2 linked regions of the Allochromatium vinosum DSM 180 genome follow. The protein of the gene in region 2 binds, or shares a complex with, the protein of the main gene of each other region. Links are inferred from orthologs where the notes say so. Each region holds a gene or a part of one and is shown on either strand. Other genes may lie near its edges. The genes, in order: tsaD and tsaB.

What was found.
Region 1: the proteins of tsaB (region 2) and tsaD are in contact, whole or in part, in a solved structure (PDB 4WQ4), measured with the Escherichia coli proteins. The link is inferred for Allochromatium vinosum DSM 180 from one-to-one orthologs.

What each region holds. Positions count from the first base shown.
Region 1 is NC_013851.1:2,101,986-2,112,896, forward strand. The notes cover bases 7,752-10,751. They hold tsaD (tRNA (adenosine(37)-N6)-threonylcarbamoyltransferase complex transferase subunit TsaD), read right to left. Parts: upstream 9,765-10,751; coding sequence 8,739-9,764; downstream 7,752-8,738. Other genes in these bases: ALVIN_RS09125 (PhoX family protein), read right to left, coding at 7,752-8,617; rpsU (30S ribosomal protein S21), read left to right, coding at 9,920-10,135; ALVIN_RS09140 (GatB/YqeY domain-containing protein), read left to right, coding at 10,238-10,681; dnaG (DNA primase), read left to right, coding at 10,703-10,751. Also shown: ALVIN_RS09090 (glycosyltransferase family 39 protein), read right to left, coding at 1-508; ALVIN_RS09095 (class I SAM-dependent methyltransferase), read right to left, coding at 554-1,711; folB (dihydroneopterin aldolase), read right to left, coding at 1,722-2,084; glycerol-3-phosphate 1-O-acyltransferase PlsY, read left to right, coding at 2,131-2,733; ALVIN_RS09110 (alpha/beta fold hydrolase), read left to right, coding at 2,820-3,755; ALVIN_RS09115 (sensor histidine kinase), read left to right, coding at 3,752-4,966; ALVIN_RS09120 (hypothetical protein), read right to left, coding at 4,986-6,650; more of ALVIN_RS09125, read right to left, coding at 6,785-7,751; more of dnaG, read left to right, coding at 10,752-10,911.
Region 2 is NC_013851.1:542,834-553,729, forward strand. The notes cover bases 3,106-6,090. They hold tsaB (tRNA (adenosine(37)-N6)-threonylcarbamoyltransferase complex dimerization subunit type 1 TsaB), read right to left. Parts: upstream 4,946-6,090; coding sequence 4,265-4,945; downstream 3,106-4,264. Other genes in these bases: ALVIN_RS02370 (glycerate kinase type-2 family protein), read right to left, coding at 3,106-3,854; ALVIN_RS02375 (hypothetical protein), read left to right, coding at 4,016-4,258; ALVIN_RS02385 (hypothetical protein), read right to left, coding at 4,951-5,877; ALVIN_RS02390 (adenosine kinase), read right to left, coding at 6,035-6,090. Also shown: ALVIN_RS16435 (hypothetical protein), read left to right, coding at 1-360; ALVIN_RS02355 (hypothetical protein), read left to right, coding at 406-960; ALVIN_RS02360 (HPF/RaiA family ribosome-associated protein), read left to right, coding at 1,163-1,528; ALVIN_RS02365 (SDR family oxidoreductase), read left to right, coding at 1,650-2,579; more of ALVIN_RS02370, read right to left, coding at 2,598-3,105; more of ALVIN_RS02390, read right to left, coding at 6,091-7,021; ALVIN_RS02395 (hypothetical protein), read left to right, coding at 7,146-7,616; thiol reductant ABC exporter subunit CydC, read right to left, coding at 7,626-9,362; thiol reductant ABC exporter subunit CydD, read right to left, coding at 9,359-10,896. UniProt on the Escherichia coli protein: Required for the formation of a threonylcarbamoyl group on adenosine at position 37 (t(6)A37) in tRNAs that read codons beginning with adenine.

The sequences.
Region 1 (10,911 bases), 1.6 Mb from region 2 along the record:
CCAGCAGCAGCACGGGGCCGATCAGGAACATGGTGTACTTGCCCAGCAGTCCCAGACCGATGGCGATCCCGGCCGTGATCCAGCGACGCGGATCGACGGCGAGCGCCCGCTCGGCTTCGTGCAGCGCCAGCGCCCAGGTGAGCGCCAGCACGCTGTCGGGCGTGGTGATGACGCCACCCGCCACGCCGGCCAGAGTCGCCCCGGCCAGCAGCAGCGCCAGCACCCGATCGCGGACATCCGTCAGACCGCAGCGGCGATAGAGACGGTCGAGCACCACCAGGGTCGCCAGCCCCGCCAGCAGACCGCCGAGCCGCGCCATGAACACTGAGCCAGGCTCCAGCCGCACACCCAAACCCAGCAGTGCCACACCCGGCGGATGGTCGAAATAGCCCCAGGCCAGATGACGCGCCCAATCGAAGTAATAGGCCTCGTCCTGGGTCACGGGTATCAGGGCGGCGATGGCCAGACGCCAGGCGACCAGGCCGCAGATCAGCAATAGGATGAACATAGGTGAAGGCACATCGATCTCGGTAGCGGTCTGCATCCCATCAACTTATAAACGGTCACTCAGGTCGCGCATGGCGAAACCGCTCCAGGGTCCATCGACCCCCTTGGCGAGTCCCAGCACCTTGAAGCGCTCGCCCATGGCTGTCGGCAGGAGCAACTGTTTGGCGCCGAGCGCCAGATCGAATGCGGTCTCCGGCGCTGATGCCTGCATCAGCCGATCGATCCCGCAGCCGATCAGAAAATGCGCCTGGGTGGTGAAGCCGGCCAATTCGAACCCGGCCGCGACGCCCGCTTCAGCCGCCGCTGTGAAATCGACATGGGCTGTGATGTCCTGGAGTCCGAGATGGACATAGGGGTTGGAATGGGCTTGATGGCGATGGTGACAGCGCAGCGTTCCCATGTGACGCTCCGGCTGATAGTACTCGGCGCGCGGATAGCCGTAGTCGATCAGGAGGGCCAGACCGCGTTCCATGACGCGCGACAGCGCCGAGAGCCAAGGAGACAGACGCAGATTGATCTCGGACTCGTAGCCGGGCGTATTGGCCAGCCCTGCCTCGTGCAGTGCGGAAACCGCTTCGACCAGTCCGGTTGAGACGGGCGGGATCGCTACCTCGACGAGCCGGCCATCGCGCTCGCCGACACCGATCTCCAGGATCTCGCCCGCATCGCCGAGGCGAAAGCGATGCACCGGCATGGCGTCCAGCACCTCGTTGGCGATCACGACCCCATCGAAACGCTCGGGCAGTGCCGTCAGCCAGTCGCAGCGGGCGAGCAGATGCGGCGCGGCGGTCTGGATGGCGGCGCGCTGGCGCTCCTGGAGATCCGGGCTGGGTTCGAGAATCCGGTAGCGCTCGGGCAGCCGTTCCAGCGACGCCAGTTCCAGCAGGATCTGCACGGCCAGCGCCCCGCTGCCGGCGCCGAACTCCAGGATCTCGCCACTGTCGAGCCGTTCCAGCACCTCGGCGCACTGGACCGCCAGACAACGCCCGAACAGCGGCGAGAGTTCGGGCGCGGTGACGAAATCGCCGCCCGGCCCGAATTTTGGCGCTCCGGCGACGTAGTAGCCGAGTCCGGGCGCATAGAGCGCCAGCTCCATGAAGCGGTCGAAGGGGAGCACGCCGCCCCGCGCCCGGATCTCGGCGCGGACACGGTCTTCGAGCCGGCGGCTGATGTCGGCGCCGATGTCGGTTGTGTGGTCAGTCATATGATTGAACTCAACTCGGCCGCACACCGCGCTCGATGACGACCCCGACATCGACCCCCTGCCCCACCGCGCCCGGCTTGTTGAGACTGAGCCGCAGCCAGGCAATGCCGAACTCGCGCATCAAGAGCGCCGCGCACTGCTCGGCCAGCGTCTCGACCAGCTCATGCCGGTTGTTCGTGACCACCTCGGCCAGACGACGGGTGACGGCGTCATAATCGAGCGCATCGGCGATACGGTCGCTCGCCGCCGCGCGCGCCACGTCGCTGGCCATCTCCAGATCCAGGATCACCGGGCGGGTGGTCTGCTTCTCCCAGTCGTGGATGCCGATGCGGGTGTCGAGGCGCAGGCCGCGAATGAAGACGATGTCTGACATGATACAGTTTGAATCTCAGGTCTAATTCCAACCTCAGATTCTACTCATGATCACAGCTACACTGCTCATCATCGCTGCCTATCTGCTCGGCTCGGTCTCCAGCGCCATCATCGTCTGCCGCCTGATGGGGCTGCCGGACCCGCGCACCCAGGGCTCGAACAATCCGGGCGCCACCAACGTCCTGCGCATCGGCGGCAAGAAGGCCGCCGCCATCACGCTCGTCGGCGACAGCCTCAAGGGGCTGATCCCCATGCTCGTCGGCCATGCCCTGGGCGCCGGCCCCGCCGTGCTCGCCGGGATCGGACTGGCGGCCTTCATCGGCCATCTCTACCCCGTGTTCTTCGGCTTCAAGGGCGGCAAGGGCGTGGCCACCGCACTCGGCGTCCAGTTCGGCCTCTACTGGCCGATCGGACTCTGTGTCGCGGCCGTCTGGCTGTTCGTGGCCAAGGTGCTCAAGATCTCATCGCTCTCGGGGCTGATCTCAATGGCGCTGGCGCCGGTCTTCGTCTGGCTGTTCTGGGACGAGAAGGCGCTGATCGGGATGCAGCTCATCATCACCGGCCTGCTGATCTGGCGTCATCGCAGCAACATCCGCAACCTGCTCGACGGCACCGAGGACCGGATCAGCGCCAAGACCTCCTCGGACTGAAACATCGCGGTGCCTGGTTCCAGCCCATAGACCCTGTGAACCGCCAAGGCGTACAGCACGCCAAACACAGCAACTCGGAGCATTCAATGTCCTTCCGGCGTCGATACATCCTGCTTTGGTCACTGGTTTGGCTCGCCCCGTCAGCGGCAGCCGACTGCACCATCCGCACAGGCGCGGTCTATTTCGAGGACGGCACGGTCCATTATCGCGAAGCGGGCGCCGGGCCGGCCGTGGTGCTGCTGCACGGACTCTTCGCCCAGAAGGAACAATGGGACGCCCTGCTGTGCGAACTGGCGGCGAGCGGCCGACGCGCCCTGGCTCCGGACCTGCCGGGCTATGGCGAGAGCCGCGACTTTCCGCTCGCCGTCTATCCGCTCGAATTCCAGGCCGAGCGGCTGCATACGCTGATCCTCGAACTGGGTCTGGAGCGCCTGGATCTGGCCGGCAACTCCATGGGCGGAACCATCGCCGCCGAGTATGCCGCGCGCTACCCCGACCGGGTTCGGACCCTGGCCTTCATCGGCGCGCCGCTGGGGGCGACCGACTGGTCCGAGGGTGTCCAGTCGGCCATCCGCGCCGGTATCAACCCCTTCATCCCGCTCGACCGGGATCAGTTCGCGCTGGAGATGCGCCTGCTCTTCGCTGCGCCGCCCGAGATCCCGGAGTCCATCGTGGAGACGGCCGTCGCCGAGTATCGCGAGCACCAGCTCCATTACCGTCAGGTCTGGGACATCGTCAACCTCGACGCGGATTTGCTCCAGACACGGCACGACGAGCGGCCGCACCACAACCCGCCTCCGCCGCCGACGCTCATTCTCTGGGGCGAGCGTGACGGTATCTTCGCGGTCACGGCGGCGCGGCCGTTCCAGGCGCACCGACCGCGCAGCCGACTGGAGATCCTGCCCGAGACCGGGCATCTGCCGATGCTGGAGCATCCCGCCGAGACGGCGGCCGCCTATCGGCGTTTTCTGGAGGCCCCGGAGCCGGCAGAGCGTGACAGGCATCGAGGCCCAGGTGGATGAACACCTCGGACACGAAGTCGGCTCCCCACGCGATCGACCAGACCGATGGATTCGACCGGCTGGTGGTCAGCAGTCATCTCCATCGCTCGGTGCTCGACGCCCTGCCCGCACAGATCGCCGTACTCGACCAGGAGGCTCGAATCATCGCGGTCAACCGGGCCTGGCGCGCCTTCTCGGCGGAACAACATTGCGGCGAGCACGACCGCAAAGACCTGGTTCCCCGGACGCTCGCCGCCTGTCGCTGGTCGGGCGAGCACCCGGACGCGACCGCACTCTCGACGGCTCGCGGCATCGAGGATGTCATCCAGCGCCGCCGACTGTGCTTCAGCGTCGAGCATCCCTGTCACACGGCACAGCGCCAGTGCTGGCTGCTGATGCGCGCCTTTCCCCTACAGGGCGAACAGGAGGGCGCCGTCGTCACCTATCTGGACATCACCGAGCGCCATCAGGCCGAGGAGGAAGCGCGCCGCGCCCGCGATGCCCTGGCTCAGGTGGCACGGCTCAATGCCGTCGGCGTGCTGGCGTCCTCGCTCATCCACGAGCTGCTCCAGCCGCTGAGCTCGGCCAGCTTCTACTGTAGCGCCGCCGGTCAGCTCGCCGAGGGACCGGCCGCCAACCCCGAACGTCTGGTCGAGGTCATCCGGCGCATCGATGATCAGGTCCATCGCGCGGGCGACATCATGGAACGTCTGCGGGCCTTTCTGCGCGGGCGCAAGATGCATCGGGTGCGGGTGCCGGTCGGTCAGATACTCAAGCGCGCCCTGGATCTGGTGCGCTGGTTCGCCACCGATCGGCAGGTGAAGCTGGATTTGTTCGCCCCTGATCGGCTCCCCGAGATCGAGAGCGATCCGGTGCAGATCGAGCAGGTGCTGGTCAATCTGATCTGTAACGCGGTGCAGGCGATCGACACGGCCGGATGCGCCCGGCGCGAGGTACACATCGAGGTCGTGGCCTGTCAGGGTGAGATCGAATTCGTCGTGCGCGACACCGGGCCGGGCCTGCCGCCCGGACGTCATGCCGCCATCTTCGACATCTTCGAATCGAGCAATGATTCAGGGCTGGGGTTGGGATTGGCCATCAGCCGCGCAATCGCCGAGGATCACGGCGGGCGGCTCTGGGCCGAGTCGGAACCGAGCGAGGGCGCGGTCTTCCATCTCACCCTGCCCACCGCCTGGGACGATGAGTCCGGCGACCCCACCCCGCCGGCCTAGCGCGTCCCGGCAAGCACGCTCAGTCGGCCCGTAGCGGTTCCTCGACTCCGGTCGGTGTGTTCTGATCGACCCAGGGATGGACGTTGAAGCCGGCCGTCTCGATCATGGCATCGCGACCCTCGATGAAGCTCTGTTCCCGGACGATCACCCGATAGGCCTTGTTGAGCTGCATGGCGCGCTCGGGCGAGGCATAGAGCAGGACGCTGATGTCTTCACGCAACCGTTCGAGCATCTCGGGTTTGAGTTCGCCATCGGCGGTGAAGAAGCGTTCGCGCACCTCGCGGTTCTGGCGGAACTCGTCTCCCGCCCCATTGGCCGCGAGATAGAAAGCGTACTCCGGCTCTCCATCGCGCCGCAGAGGCTCAGGCAGACCCTCGAGTCCTTTCTGGCTCCAGTGGTGCCAGCCGCGCTGGAAGCTGTCGGCCCCGAGGCGGCGCGGAAAGGCGAAGCTCGAATCCGTGGTCGCGCCCAGGCCGCCGTGACAGCCGACACAGAAGGCCAGTTCCTCATAGCTCTGCGGCCGCAACTGCCCCTCGGCATCCTCGATCAGCGCCGAATAGACCCAGCCCTGATCGTTGCTGACGCCGGATTCGAGATTGCCCCGGAAGACGCGCACCCGATCCGGGAAGTCGTGCTTCTCCTTGGTCTCGGCGGCCTGACGGCTGTCGAGTTCGGCATAGGTCATCCAGTAGCGCTTCCGAGCGTGGCGCACTTCCTTCAGGCGCGCGGCGAGCCGGTTGTCGCCCGACTCGTCGACGTCGATATAGCGCACCGTATGCAGGAACTCGGTGCCTTCCGGATAGAGTCCGGCGGCCAGATGCACGCGCCCGGCACGCTGTTCTTCGAGCGCCTGGCCGACGTACCACATCAGACGGCCTTCGCGCGGCGCCCAGTCGTAGCGGACCCATTCGGCGGTCCCAATGGCGCCGTCGCGATCGAGATCGACCCCGCCGAGTGCGGCCTCGTCGACCGGCTCGATGGCGATGTCGCGCCGACGGATCACGGCCTCGACGATGGCCAGATTGGTCTTGTAGACGGCACGATCGAACTCACCGGCCACATTGTGCCGGAAGGGTTCGTCCAGTCGGATGAGCACATCGTCGGTCGAGCCGTTGGTCGGCCAGAAGGTGCCCACGAAGGGGTAATAGCCGAAGGCGCGCCAGCCGGTCGGCTGTCCCTCGGGATCGAGATCGAAGCCCTCGTCGTCGAAGCGGAAATAGGCATCGGGGACATAGCCGTCCCAGCGACCGTTGTCGTCGTAGTCCCAGTCATCGGACGGCTCGGCCAAGCGCTGGGCGGGGATGATGCGGCCCTCGGTATCCAGATAGTTGCTCTGGCGGATGTAGTCGCGCATCGTCGCATCGCTGATCGCCGCTATGGCGGCGCGCCGATCCTTGTAGAGATTCTTCCAGGGATTCTCCTCGGCCGGTGCGGGGAAACTGAAGGTCAGTTGCAGATCCTGGTCGTTGAGGTAGTTGGGCGCCTGCGACTGGGTGTGACAGGCATAGCAGGGATTGTGGACGCGCCCCTGCTCGTCGGTCGTCTTGGTGTAGCACGGCGAGACGATGTGGGGCGTCTCGTTCTTGAGGGTCCGCTCATCGAGTCCGGCGCTCGGTGCGCAACCGGCCCAAGACACACCGAGCACAATCGAGAGCATGGCGGGAAAGCGGGATGGAAATGACATGGCAGCATCACCGATTGACGCGAACGGCCTCATGCTTCGAGTCGAGCGGCAAAAACTCCCGCCGTCGCCTCGGATCGGCACGCGACCGATCCGAGGCGACGTGGAAGTCCCCCGACTTCAAAGACGAGCGAAGATCACTGGTTCATGGCCGGAAAGACGAAGTAGCCGGTATAAGCCGAGAGCTGACCGGGTTCTTCGAGCTTGTCGGCATCCGACTCGCCATAGGGGTGCTGGACGACCGACATCAGATAGGCAAAACCGTTGATGTCGGGATAGAAATACGGTGAGGTGGTCTCGGAGCCGTAGGGCGTGGTCTGGATGCGGGTGAGCCGGCCCGAGGTCAGGTCGTAGGACCAGATCATGTCGTTCTGATGGCCCGACCCGGTGTCCTCGCCGATGATGAGTGTGTCATAGCGTGGCATATAGGTGACATTGTCCGGGTTGGCGAGGCCGTTGACATCACACTTGTTGACTCCGTCATACTCGGGCGATTCGGCATCGGCACCATAGTCCATGGTCAGCGGCGTGCCAGCGACGAGCGGGAACATGTCGACGGCCGTGTAGTTGCCGTCCAGATGCAGCGCATAGACGGCGCCGCAGACATTGGCCTGAGCCAGTTTCATGTGATTCGGACCGCCGACGTCGTATGTGTCATAGCTACCCTGGGCGCGGCCGGCGCGACTGTAATCGAGCATGCCGCGATCGACCTCGGACATGGCGACATAGAGCTGATGACGGTCGGGGTCGTAGGTGATGCCCTCCATCTTGCGAAACTCCGTGGTTCCGCCCTGCATCGCCGCCCAGCGCCGGGTCTCCAGACGCGAGGCGATGTTCTCGTCCATCCAGTTGACGGCGCCATCCTGATTGACGTCGCGCAGTCTGAGGCACTGATGATCGCCGTCCTCGTGTCCGGCATTGATCGAGGTGAAGCCCTCGGGACAAGTCGGTTTTTCGCCTTCGGCCGGCGCTTTGGGCGCGGCCTCGTCGAAGAGGTCGGCGAAGCGATAGCGCCCGATCCAGTCACGCACCTGGGCGTCATCGGCCTGACCGAGATAGACCCAGTCGAGCGTTGCCCGCCCCGCGCCGTGCGCGTCCTTCTGGTTCCAGCGCGCGACCCAGAGCGCGCCCGCACTCAGATCGCCCGGCTGATCGGCGACGAAGCGGTACAGACCGACATTGGTGCCGTCGTCGGACATGTAGACCGTCCGGCGATCGGGCATCACATAGCCGAGTTCGAGCGCGAGGCGGCCCATGGCATAGTGCTTCTCGACCCGGGCCGAGTCGAAGCCGTCGACCTCGATCTCGACCGGATAGCCATAGTCATAGGGATTCATGACCGAACCGGCCTCGGCGGGCATAGCACCGAAATAGGTCGCCATGGCCGCGTTGTACTCGGTGATGGTGCCATCACGCCATTGCCGGGCGTCCGGCTCGTACTCCTCCGACCCCAGATGCGTACCCCAGGGCGTGACGCTGCCGGCGCAGTGCACCCAGCCACCCCGAAGCGGCGAGAAATCGAGCGGACGGGTGCGCTGGGCGGTCAGGACGCCCGTGTTCGGATCCTGGGCGAGTTCGGTCAGATACATGGCACCCGGACGCGACTCGAAGTGCGAAACCATGTAGAGCTTGCCGTCGGCACCGTGCAGCAGCGACGAAAAGTCGTTGTCGTTAGAGATATAGGGCGATCCATCCTCGGCGAGCAGCGGCTGCCCCTTGATGTCATGGAGTTGCCCGAAACGGTAGCCGTCCGCATCCTGGGCGCCGGTTTGCCCTGAGCGCAGGATGGTGTGATAGCCGAGATCGATGCTGACGCCATCGACGACGGCCTGGGGCGAGGTCAGGATCGCGCGTTTTTCGGCATCGGTGCGCGGAACGGGCGCTTCGCTGAATAGGATGGTGCCGGCCAGGGCCGGCACGCAGGCGTTGAGTGCAAGAATCGCCGCCGCTGATTTGATTGGAGCCTTCATCTGTCCTTCCCGGATTCGAGGTTGCTGAGAACTGGACTCAAATGGCGGCAGCATAGAAGCGGATGGTGACGATCGGATGGCGGTTCCGTGTCGAAGCGCTGACGATACGCCGACTTCGACGTCAGATCGGAGCCAATTCCTCCATCGGCCAGCGCGCGCGCGGTTTGAAGGCGAGCGGTTCGGTTTGACCGGCCAGTAGCCGCTGACAGCCGGCGAAGGCGATCATGGCGCCGTTGTCGGTACAGAGTGCCGGACGCGGGTAATAGCTCTGACCGCCCTCGGCGGCGATCGCCTGATTCATCCGTTCGCGCAGACGGCGGTTGGCACTCACCCCGCCGGCGAGGATGAGCCGTTTGCGTCCGGTCTCGCGCAGAGCGCGCCGGCACTTGATGACGAGCGTATCGACTACCGCCTCCTCGAAGGCGCGCGCGATATCAGCGCGGGTCTGCTCAGGGTCGGCGGCCTGGGGCAGTTCACGGTGCAAGGTGTTGAGGGTGAAGGTCTTGAGTCCGCTGAAGCTGAATTCCAGCCCCGGACGGTCGGTCATAGGCCGGGGGAAGCGGAAGCGTTCCGGGTCGCCGTGCTCGGCCAGCCGTGCCAGCTCGGGACCGCCCGGATAGGGTAGCCCCAGGATCTTGGCCGTCTTGTCGAACGCCTCGCCCGCCGCGTCGTCGAGCGACTCGCCCAGGATGCGATAGCGCCCGATGCCGAGTACGTCGACCAGCTGGGTGTGTCCGCCCGAGACCAGCAGCGCCACGAAGGGGAACTCGGGCGCCGGTTCTTCCAGGAGCGGCGCCAGCAGATGCCCTTCCATGTGATGCACCCCGATCGCCGGCACCTTCCAGGCCCAGGCCAGGGCACGCCCGAGCGCCGAGCCGACCAGCAGTGCCCCGATCAACCCCGGCCCGGCGGTATAGGCCACGCCGTCGATGTGCGCGCGATTCAGCCCGGACTCGTCGAGCACCTGATGGATCAGCGGCAGGGTCTTGCGGATATGATCGCGCGAGGCCAGCTCGGGCACCACGCCGCCGTATTCGGCATGGATCTCGACCTGACTGTAGACGGCCTGCGCCAGCAGCCCGCGCCCGTCTTCGTACACCGCGATCCCCGTCTCGTCGCACGAGGTTTCGATTCCCAGTACTCGCATCGTCATTTACGCCCCGAAAAAGCAGCTTGCCGCCCAACATTCGAAAGATGCGCGCATCATAGCCTTTGCGCCGCCGATCGACCATGCGCTATACTTCGCAATCTTTTTTACCTCGACCCCATCCATCAACCGGAGACAGCCAGGGATTCCGTCCTATGCCCAGCGTTCGCGTCAAAGAAAACGAGCCATTCGAAGTCGCCATGCGGCGTTTCAAGCGTTCCTGCGAGAAAGCGGGAGTGCTCGCCGAGGTCCGCCGTCGTGAGTTCTACGAGAAGCCGACCTCCGAGCGCAAGCGCAAGAAGGCGGCCGCCGTCAAGCGTCATCAGAAGAAGCTCCAGCGCGAAGCCCGTCGCTGGGAACGCCCGTACTGAGTCACGCGCGCCCAGGGAGTGGCCGATACGCCCCGCCTGATCGGCCAAGCCGCTCCCCTGAATTCTTCAAGATCGAACTCCGTAAAGTATTGACCCATGGGTATGCTCAAGTCGCGCCTCCAGGATGACATGAAGACCGCCATGAAGGCGGGAGACAAGCCCAGACTCGGCGTGATCCGGCTGATGCTGGCCGCCATCAAGCAGCGCGAGGTCGACGAGCGCATCGAACTCGACGACGCCCAGACGCTGGCCGTGCTCGACAAGATGGTCAAGCAGCGGCGTGACTCGATCAGCCAGTACGAGAGCGCCGGGCGCGAGGATCTGGCCGAGGTCGAGCGCTTCGAGGTCGGCATCATCCAGGACTACCTGCCCGCCGCATTGAGCGAGACCGAGATCGCCGCCCTGGTCGAAGAGGCTGTCGCGGCGTCCGGTGCCGCCGCCATGAGCGACATGGGGAAGGTGATGAACGTGCTGCGCCCCCATATCCAGGGCCGCGCCGACATGGGTGCCGTCAGCGCCCTGGTCAAACAGCGCCTCGGAGGCTAGACCGCGCCGCGCCTCCCCCGCATGGCCGGACGCCTCCCGCCCGAATTCATCGATCAACTGCTTGCGCGAACCGATATCGTCGAACTCATCGGTTCGCGCCTTCAGTTGCGCAAGGCCGGCCGCGAATTCCAGGCCCGCTGCCCTTTCCACGACGAAAAGACCCCCTCCTTCAGCGTCAGTCCCGACAAGCAGTTCTATCACTGCTTCGGTTGCGGCGCGCATGGTAATGC
Region 2 (10,896 bases):
CGCACCCCACTTTGGGATGGTGTGCATCGCCTGGAAGACGGCTCGGTCGTCATCGTGCGCGACGGCGTGGCGGTGCCGAATCCCGCGATGCTGGAGACCTGGAGCGAAGCGCCGCCGCGCCAACCACGCGAAGCAGGGCGTGAGTCCGATGTCTGTCGCGAACTGGTCCGGCGTGTCTGCGGCGAAGGCGAGGGCGATAACGCGGCCTGTGCCGGCGGCGAGCCGTGCCGGCTGGCGCGCGACCTGCTGAAGATGTCCGCTGAATCGCTGCCCCTGGAGGCTGAGATCCAGGCCGAGTCATCCGTCGGCACCCAGTGTCGCGAGGCTATGACCAACCCCTTCTTCGCGCCCTGCCGCTGAGGCGTCCAACCCTCGAAACGCGCTATTCATATTCGGAATCGATTCATGGCATTACGCATCAAGAGTCACTGGAAGGACGACGCGCGCGCGCGCTCGCTGCCCGAGATCGCCAGCGCCCTGGCCTACATCGCCTGGCGCATCGCACTCGACAAGGCCATCAATCTGCACTGCGAGCGCTTCGTCTATCGCGACGACGCCCAGCGTCTGGCCGTGATCCAGGAATATCTGGTGTTCCTGGTCCAGATCGCCGACCGTCTGGCACACGCCGAACTGGATGAGGCCGAGCGGCGCACCCTCATCGTCGAGTTCGCCAAGAAGCTCTTCGGCCATGTCCAGGACAACAGCCAGGATCTGCTCGGTCCGGGCGACTACGGCGGCCCCTTCATCGCACTGCTCGACACCCGCTCCGGCGAGTACGCCGAGTTCCAGTTCGCCGGAGATGGCCCCAGTTACGCCTTTCTGCGCCATCTCGGCCATGAGATCCAGTGCGTCATGGGCGAGTCGGAGGCGAACCGCTGGGTGATCGATCAGGTCATGGACAAGGACGGCTGGGACGCCTACAAGCACTTCGCACGCGCCTATCACAACCTCTTCGAGTGATTCGCTCTTGCATTTCGCGCGCTCGGACGCCATGATCCGCCTGCCGTCGCGCGTCTCATGCCGTGCCCCCCTTGCCTCCAGAGACACTTCAGCGACGTGTTCAATCGACGAGGCGCTTGCCCTCAGAGTCAATCCGCTCGATCTCCGTCGTCGCGATCACACGCGCCCAGACCGGCGACCGAGTCCATGGAGAATGTCACGTATGGTCCTAAAGATAGGCGGCGATATGCTGGCGCTGGACGCCGCTATCCGTCGTCAGATCGAAACGGAAGCCCGCAAACTCACGGATCGCTTCCCCGGCGAGCCGATCGAGGCCCAGGTCAATGTCCAGGAAGAGTTCGACCAGTTGCACGGTCATCGCGTGCGCTGCGAGCTGAGCGCCAAGCTCGGTGCCGGTCGTCAGGTGGTGGTGCGCGAGGCGCGTAAGGTGGCCTCCGAAGCCATCAGCGAGGTCTTCACCGCCGCCCGCCGCAATGTGCGCCGTCTGCGCTGTCAGAGTGTCCTTGCGCTCGCGCCGGCCCCCAAGACGGTCGTCGCGCGTACCGGCGCCCAAATCGCGACCCGTTGACGCCCACCTTGAGCGCGAGGTCTCCGCACCCATCTAGTTGGCATTCGGCCATGAGCGGTCGGGCGCGTGTCCATCCATTCGAAGCCGACACGGATTGGATTCAAACAGAGGAGAGCCTCCAATGAAGGTTGCGATCATCGGCGGGACCGGCTTTGTCGGTCTGTATATCACCCGTCATCTGCTGGCGGCCGGCCATGTGCCGCGACTGCTGGTGCGTCCGGGCAGCGAGTCCAAGGTCGAGCGCCCCGAGTCGTGCGAGATCGTCCACGGCGACGTGAGCGATCCGTCCTCACTCGTGGAGTGCGTGCGCGGCTGTGATGCGGTCATCTATCTGATCGGCATCCTGCGCGAGTTTCCCGCTCAGGGCATCACCTTCGAGGCGCTCCAGTATCAGGGTGTGGTCGACACCATCGCCGCCGCGCAGGAGAACTGTGTCGGGCGCTTCGTTCTGATGAGCGCCAACGGCATCCGTCCCGACGGCACCGCCTATCAGCGCACCAAGTACCGCGCCGAGCAGGCGCTCAAGGACTCGGGACTGCGCTGGACGATCTTCCGTCCGTCGGTGATCTTCGGCGATGCCGAGGGGCGGATGGAGTTCTGTTCGCAGCTCAAGAAAGACATCATCAACAGTCCGCTGCCGGCGCCGTTGTTCCATGCCGGTCTGCTGCCGACCAAGGCCGGACTCTTCGAGCTGGCTCCGGTCAGCATCGAGGACGTCGCCGATGCCTTCGTGCTGGCGCTCAGCGAGTCGCGTACCGAGTCCCAGACCTATTCACTGTGCGGTCCCGAGCGGCTGAGCTGGAAGGCGATCCTCAGCACGATCGCCGCCGCTTCAGGGCGCACCAAGCTGATGGTTCCGGCCCCGGCACTGGCGATCAAGGCGGCCGCCGGTCTGTTCGACCGCTTCCCCTGGTTCCCCATCTCGCGCGATCAGATCCGGATGCTGATGGAAGGCAATGTCTGCACCGAGAACGACGGCTTCGCGCGTCTCGGGTTGACGCCGACCCATTTCGGCGTCGACCAGCTCGGCTATCTGGCACGCGGCGACTGAAAGCCGTGGGCCGCCGGGTCAGCGCGTTGATGGAGCCTTGTAGCCGAGGATCAGATCCATGACGTTGGTTCCGGTCGGCCCGGTGCGGATGAGATCGCCGCTCGCCTCCAGGAAGCGCCCGGAGTCGGCCCGTTCCAGACCGGTGCGGGCATCGAACCCGATGCCGCCAAATTCGGCCCGTTCCAGGGTGCCCCCATCGACCAGAGCGCCGGCGTCCTCGGTCGGCCCGTCGCCGCCATCGGTACCGGCACTCAGCAGCCAGACATCATCGCGTCCAGCCAGCTCGATCGCGGCGGCCAGTGCCAGGTGCTGATTGCGACCGCCGCGCCCCGGATGCGCGGGGAGTCGAACCGTCGTTTCTCCGCCCCAGACATGCAGACCCGGTGCGCCGTCGATGAGCGTCCGGGCGAGCGCGCGGCCCTGGTCGGCGGCCTCACCCTCGATTGGGTCCGGATGCAGCCGGACGTGCCACCCCCTGGACTCGGAGGCTTTCACGACCGCCGCCTTGGCCAGCGACAGCGTGGCGACCAGTTCCATCTCGGGACCATGCTCCGGTAGCGTGCCGCGCTCGGCGAGTCCGCGCGCGACCCGGCCCGCCAGCCAGTCCGGCAGCACGAGTCGCCCGACCTGATCGCCCAGATCCGGCCTGGGCACCAGCGGCCCCGAGCCGATGACGCCCGGCGTATCCCCAGGTACATCCGAGATGGCCAGCTGCCGGACGGGACGTCCGCCAAGATGCCGCAGGAGTCCACCCGCCTTGAGACGCGAGACCGACTGACGCACGCGGTTCATGGCGTCGATCGGCAGTCCGCTGGCGAGCAACCAGGCATTGATGGCGCGCAGCTCGGCCAGTTCCAGACCCGCGATCGGCGCCTCGATCAGCGCCGAGGCGCCACCGGAGAGCAGGAACAGGAGCCGTGTCTCGGCGGGAAGGTCATCCAGATTCGCCAGCAGCCGCTCGCCGGCCGCGAGACTGCCGGCATCCGGCAGTGGATGGCCGCCGAAATGGACCTCGATCCCCAGCCCTCGCAAGCGCCCCGGATCGGCGTGTCCAGGCTTGGTGACGAGCATTCCGCCCCGGCAGGCGTCGCCGAGCACGTCGAGTGCGCCCAGCGTCATGGATTCGGCCGCCTTGCCGATGGCGGCGATCCAGACCGGACCTGCAATCGGGCGCGCCATGAGCGCGCGTCGGACCGCGTGCGCCCCATCGACGGCGTCGAGCGCGACGGCCAGCAGTTCGAGGAGTGCGTGACGTGGGGCGTGCAGGAGCGTCATCGATCGCCGTCAATTGATTGATTTCAATGTGTCCGCATCGATTCCGGACGCAAACTGCCTGCTCCTGGGCGATCGGACGTCGCTCGTCTCGTCGCGCCGCACGCTCCTGTCATTGGGATATCCGTGGCGGCCGTCTTTTCGCCCAATGGAGCCGTACCCGGATGAATCTCTGCCCCAAATGCGACCGTCCGCTCTGGCCATTCGCCATGATCCTGACCATCACCAGTGTCATCGCTTTTCTGACCTGGCTGATCCTGGGGCTATCGGCGATCGAACCCTGGCAGCGCCTCCTGGTGACGCTGATCGCCTTCATCGCGGTCGGTGCGACTCTGTTGCACTATGTCGTCAGTTGTCTGAGGCGTCACTGCCGGCACGGCCATCCCGTCGTCCAGGGACGCTCCTGACGCATTCTACGCGGGCGCGCGCGTGACCTGATCGCGCAGATAGACCGGAAGCGCCTGTTCGGCCGGAACCCAATGACCGGCCGTCAGCTCGGCGGCGGCCAGGAGCGCGATATCCTGAGCCTCGCAGACTCCATCGGGGTTCATCCCGCTCAAGGCCGGTCCGACCCGCCGGCTCAGTATCTCGCCGTGCACCCCCCAGCCCGGCCCCACGCCCTGCCAGCCATCACCCGTGGGGCGCGTGACCCGATCGGGCGCACAGACCTGCTCGGCGCCGCCCAGCTCGGCCAGATCCCGCTCGCCGATCTCGTAGCACCCCCAGTAGACCTCGTCCATGCGTGCATCCAGCGCGGTCAGCAGCCGGCGCTGCCCCTCACGCCGAAACTGTCCCTGAGCCATGGCCGCGAGTGTGGAGACCGGCACCACGGGCAGTTCGGCACCGAAGGCCGCGCCCTGGATCACCGAGGTCGCGATCCGGATGCCCGTGAAGGAGCCTGGACCACAGCCGAAGGCCAGGGCATCCAGGTCTCGCAGCTCCAGGCCGGCCTGCTCCAGCAGACGCTGCATCATGCCGAGGATGAGTTCGCCATGGCGGCGCGGGGCGAGGGTGAGTTCCTGAACGACGCTCCGGTCGACGAGGAGTGCGGCCGAACAGGTCTCGTTGGATGTGTCGATGGCGAGTAATTTCATGGAATTCAAAATGTTTCGAGTCCAAGTGGTCGGCCGCCAAAGGCACCCAGTCCAAACGGACCGCTTTCGAGTTCGTGGAGGTAGGGGTAGGGCGGTTGCAGCACCCAACCCCGGAAAGCCATGTCCAGACTGCCCTGGAGCTGGCGTGGCGGCTCGTCGGCCGAGACCTCGACAGTGAACAGCCGCAGCCGGCCAAGCCTGGTGTGCGGATCTTCCAGTCGGGTCTGAGCGGCCCAGGCCGGTAGCCCGTCCATGAAGTATTCGCTCTGCGGCGCCGCATCCTTGAGCTTGGCCGCCAGCCCCAGCAGCAGCAGGGTCTTGTACTCGATCTCCTGATCGAATTCGCCGACCGTCGGGCGTTGGGCGTCGAGATCCCAGAGCGAATTGGACCGGCGCGAGCTGAGATAGAGATGCAGCTCGTGCAGGTCACGCCAGGTGCCTGCCGGCAGGGCGGCCTTCCACAGGATCGCATAGCGGATCTGACGGTTGGCGAAGCGGAACAGGTTGCGGATCAGCCACAGACGTTTGTGTTGCTGGCGCTCGCTGGGGACCGGATGCTCCTTGTCGAGCTGGTGCAGCGCGCGATCGAGGTTGACGAACATCAGCCGCCCGAGTCGCTGCTCCATGGTGAGACCGGGCGCGGTCTCCGTGGCGGTCGCCTCGCCCGCATAGGGCTTGGGCAGGCCGGCGCAGGTCTTGAGCACCGGAGCCTTCAGCAGCGACAGGACAGTGAGACGCCGGCTGGCCGAGAGTTCGGCCTTGCGCAGGTTCTCCAGCGTCAACACGAGCGCGGGACCGGCCTGACGCACCCCGCGTGTCCTGAGGCTGGCCAGCCAGTCCTTCAGGGCGTCCAGATCCGTGTCGAAGCGCGGCCGGGTGCACTCGCGGATGGCGAGCGGCGACGGGATCGATTGGGCATCGAAGCTCAGCATTGATTCCTCCTGTCACGAAACATCCAGCCTGTGGCAAGGCAGGAGTCCATGGCCGGGACGTCTATACCTGATGGCAATGCTAGCTTTATTCCGCCCTGTGATCTGTCGACTCGATTCCAGTTTCACGATCGAGCCGGCTGAAGCCGGAGCCCTGGTTTCAAAACGCTTTCAGGATGTTGCGCGTCTCCTCGGCCGTGATGCGCGGCCCGAGTGAAGTGACGAGCTTGGCCGAGGCCGCCGAGGCCAGATCCCCCGCGCGCTGATGCGTCCAGCCCTGGCTCAGTCCGTAGAGGAAGGCGCCGGCGAACATATCCCCCGCGCCGACCGTATCCACCGCCTCGACTTCGACCGGATCGATCTCGATCAGCGCCCGACCGTCCCAGACCAGCGCGCCCTTGGGACCGCGGGTGATGGAGAAGTGGCGCGCGATGGTCTTGAGATAGTCGACCGCCTGATGCAGATCGTCCGAGCCGGCCATGCCCATGGCCTCGAACTCGTTGGCAAACAGCAGATCCACGCCCGAGCCGATCATCTCCAGCAGTCCGGGCTTGAAGAACTTGACCATGTTGGGGTCCGACAGCGAGATGGCGGTCCTGACGCCCGCCGCCTCGGCGATCCGCTTGGCCTCGATCGATGCCGCGCGCGCCGAGTCGGACGTGACCAGATAGCCTTCGGTATAGAACCAGTCCGAATCGCACAGTGCCTCCTCGACCAGCTCCTTGGTCGAGAGGTTGCCGCTCACGCCCAGGAAAGTGCACATGGTGCGGTCGCTGTCCGGCGTCACCAACACCACGCAGCGTCCGGTGTGACCCTGATCCTTCTCGGTGTGGTGATTGGTGTCCACGCCGCCCTCGATCAGATCCTTCATGTAGAAGTGGCCCAGCTCGTCGTCGGCGACCTTGCAGGAATAGAAGCCCTTACCGCCGAACTGGCTGAAGGCGATGATGGAGTTGGCCGCCGAGCCGCCCGAGCCGCGCTGAGGATGGTGCGCCTTGAGATGCTCCATGATGCTGAGCTGCTGGTGTTCGTCGACCAGGGTCATGACGCCCTTGTCGATGCCGAGGATGCCCAGATCCTCGGGCGTGACTTCGTATTCCATGTCGACCAGGGCATTGCCGATGCCGTAGATGTGATATTTCGCCATGATGGTTCCATGAGTGCACAAAAAAGTGGACCATTGTACCGAGCCATCGAGCCGCTGGCGCGTTCCGGCGGCGATTTACCATCTGAACGGAGCGGTTTTTCGCGCAAGACTGATGAAACGTAAGATGAATCTGTTGATGATCATCGGGTTGGTGGGCACCCCGATCGCCGGGACTCAGTTCGGCCTGGACTATGGCCGTGCCATCTGGGGCGCGCCCCAGGTCGAATGGACGCCCATCGAAATGGCCCTGCCGCTGGAGCAGACCAGCGGGAACTTTCAACTCTTGCTCGACAATGAGCCGCTTGCCGACCATTTGGCGCGTAACTCGCTCACGGCGCTGGGATCGGAGGGACTGGCCTATTTCGTCACTCCCCAGATGGTCCGGGTGCGTCTCAACAACTGGCCTCAGATCCAGGCGTGGAAGGCCCATTTGCTGCACATGGGGGTGTACTCCGCGCTCGGGCTCGGCGTGTCGCTGACCTGTCTGATCGTGGGGCTGGTCGAGTTCTTCCGCCAGACGCCCGTGCCGCGACGACGACCGCCCGAGGCACAGGTGGCGCGTCCCGTCCGTCGTCGTGATCCGGGTGTGTTCTAGCCTCGAAACTCAGCGCGTCTCGGCCTCGGCGCGCAGCGGCAGCAGGGCCGCCTGCATCGCCTGCGGAATGACCGAGACATCACCGCGCGCCAGCTCGCGTCCCTGATCGAGCACCAGCACCTGATCGACCCAGTCCAGACCGGCCGGACGATGGGTGATGAGCAGCACGGTGCGTCCGACCATGAGGGTATCGAGCGCCTGCATCAGATCGCGCTCGGTGGCAGCGTCCAAACCCTCGGTCGGCTCGTCGAGCAGCAGGATGGGCGCGTCCTTGAGCAGGGCGCGCGCCACGGCGATCCGCCGCCCCTGACCGCCCGAGAGTCGCACGCCGGTCTCGCCGACCCAGGTGTCATAGCCCTCGGGCAGCTCGGCGATGAAGTCGTGGATCTGGGCCACGCGGCAGGCCGCTTCGATCGCCGCCTGCGGAGCGTCCGGGTTGGCGATCAGCAGATTCTCGCGGATGGTGGCGTCGAACAGATGGGTGTGCTGACTGACCACGGCGATGTGGCGGCGCAGATCGTCGCCATGGAAGTCCAGGATGTCATGACCGCCGACGCGGATGCTGCCCGAATCCGGTGCCCAGAAGCGCAGCAGCAGATTGAACAGCGTGCTCTTGCCCGAGCCGGTCGCGCCGATCACCGCCGCGCGTGTGCCTTGGGGCACCTGGAGCCGGATGCCTGAGACGGCCGGGCGTGGCGCGTCCGGGTAGCTGAAGCGCACATCAGCGAACTCGATATCGAAGCGTTCGGGCCGGGGCGAGGGGGGGCTCGGTTCGGCGACGGCCGGCTCGGTATCGACGATGGCAAACAGCCGGTGCGCGGCGGCCAGGGTGCGCCCGAGCATCTGGAACGCCTGGGGCAGGGGGGCGACGGCCTCGAAGCTGGCGAGCGTAAAGAGTGCCAGCATCGCCAGTTGCGGCGGCATCAGCCGCCCGTCGTCGACCAGCGGGATGGCGATCCACAGCAGCACCCACAGGCTCAGGCTGGCGCAGAGTCCGACGGCGGCCTGAGTCAGGCCATGATCGCTGGAGAGACGGGTCTGATCGGCGATCAGACGCCGGCTCAGGCTGTCGATATGCCGGGCCTGGCGCTCGGCGGCGCCATAGAGCGTGAGTTCGGCCAGGCCCTGGACACCATCGATGACCGCCGTGCGCAAGGCCGCCTCGTCCTCGGCGATGCGCCGTCCAGGGGCCAGACCGCGTGCCTGCGACCAGATCGGCAGTCCCACCCCGGCCAGTACCAGAAAGGTCAGGCCGGAGAGCGCCAGCAGTGGATGGTAGAAGAGCAGAAAGATCGTGAACAGCACGATACTGACATTGGCCACCGCGACCGGCACCAGCACCCGCACATAGAGATTGTCGAGCGCGTCGATGTCGGCGCGGATGCGGCTCAGCAGATCGCCGCTGTGATACTGCTGGAGCCGCGCCGGGGCGAGCGGTTCGAGATGCTGATAGAACCAGACGCGCAGACTGGCGATCAGCCGGAAGGTCGCCTCATGGTTGACGAGCCGTTCGCCATAGCGCCCGGCGGTGCGGATCATGGCACTGCCCCGGATCAGCGCCGCCGGGGTGAAATAGTTCATGGCCACGCCCGCTGCGCCGGCAGCGGCCATCGCGGTCAGGAACCAGCCGGCGGCGGCCATGAGCGTGACATTGGCCAGCAGGGTCAGGATCGCGGCCAGGGTGCCGACCAGCATCCAGGTTCGGTAGGGCTGAAAGAGTTGCCACAGACGGCGCAGTTCGTTCATGCCGGCTCACTCCCAGGCCGGCTCGGACTGTGGGCGGCGATCATCCGCGCATAGAGTCCGGCGGCATCGGCCAGTTCATCATGTGTCCCCTGTTCGACGATCCGCCCCCGATCGAGCACCAGGATGCGATCGGCGCGGCGCACTGTATTGAGCCGATGCGCGATCACCAGCAGGGTGCGATCGAGCGCCAGTTCGTCGATGCCTTCCTGGACCAGACGCTCGCTCTCGGGGTCGAGGTTGGCCGTGGCCTCGTCGAGGATCACCAGGGGGGCATCGCGCAGAAAGGCGCGGGCCAGGGCGATGCGCTGGATCTGCCCGCCCGAGAGTCCCGCGCCGCGCTCGCCGACCGGGCTGTCATAGCCCAGCGGCAGGGCGTCGATGAATTCAGCCGCCCGTGCGCGTCGCGCCGCCTCACGCACGGCGTCGAGCTCGGCCTCGGGCTGCCCGAGCCGGATGTTGTCGGCGATCGTGCCCTGGAACAGGCGCGGTTGCTGCGGCACCCAGGCCAGATGACGGCGCCAGTCTTCCAGGTCGATCTCGGCGAGCGCCTGTTCGCCGATCAGGATGCGCCCGCCGGTCGGAACCAGGAACCCGAGCAGCAGATTGACCACTGTGGTCTTGCCTGCGCCGCTGGTGCCGACCAGGGCGATGCGCTGCCCCGGCGGGATGGCGAAGCTCAGACCATCGAGTGCCTCGCGCCCCGGCTCATAGCTGAATCGCACGTCTTCGAAGCGCACCCCAAGCGGCCGGGCGGCCGCCAGCGGCTCGGTGCCCGGATCGATACGGGTCGGTTCGGTGTCCAGCACCTGGATCAACTGTTCGGCGGCCGCCACCGCGCCCATGCGCGCATGGTACTGAGTGCCGAGATTGCGCAGCGGCGCATAGAACTCGGGCGCGAGCATGAGCACGAAGAATCCTTGCAGATAGGTCACGTCCGGGATCGGAATCCAGGCCGGCACCGGCACTGCCAGGCCATAGAGCCGGAAGCCGATCAGGACCGCGACGATGGCGACCCCGACGCTGGCGAAGAACTCCAGCACCGCCGAGGACAGGAAGGCCACGCGCAGCACCTGCATGGTGCTGTGACGATAGTCGTCGGAGACGCGCGCGATGATGGCGACCTCGCGCCGGCTGGCGCCGAAGAGTTTGAGCGTGGTCAGGCCCTGGATGACGTCGAGGAAGTGCGCGCTCATGCGCGCGAGCTGTTTCCACTGGCGCTGATTGCGCACCTCGGCGCCCGAACCGATCAGGATCATGAACAGCGGGATCAGCGGCGCCGTGAACAGCAGCACCAGCCCGGCGAGCCAGTCCATCGGCATCACGGCGGTGAGGATGGCCAGCGGCAGGATCATCACCAGCGTCATGGCCGGGACGAAACGGGCGTAATAGCCCTCCAGGTCGTCGATACCCTTGGTCAGAGTCTCGACCAACGCGCCGCTGCGCTGGCCGGAGAGATAGGCCGGCCCGAGCCGTTGCAGATGCCGATGGATCCGATCGCGCAGCGTGGCACGCACCTGAGCGGCCGCTTGAAAGG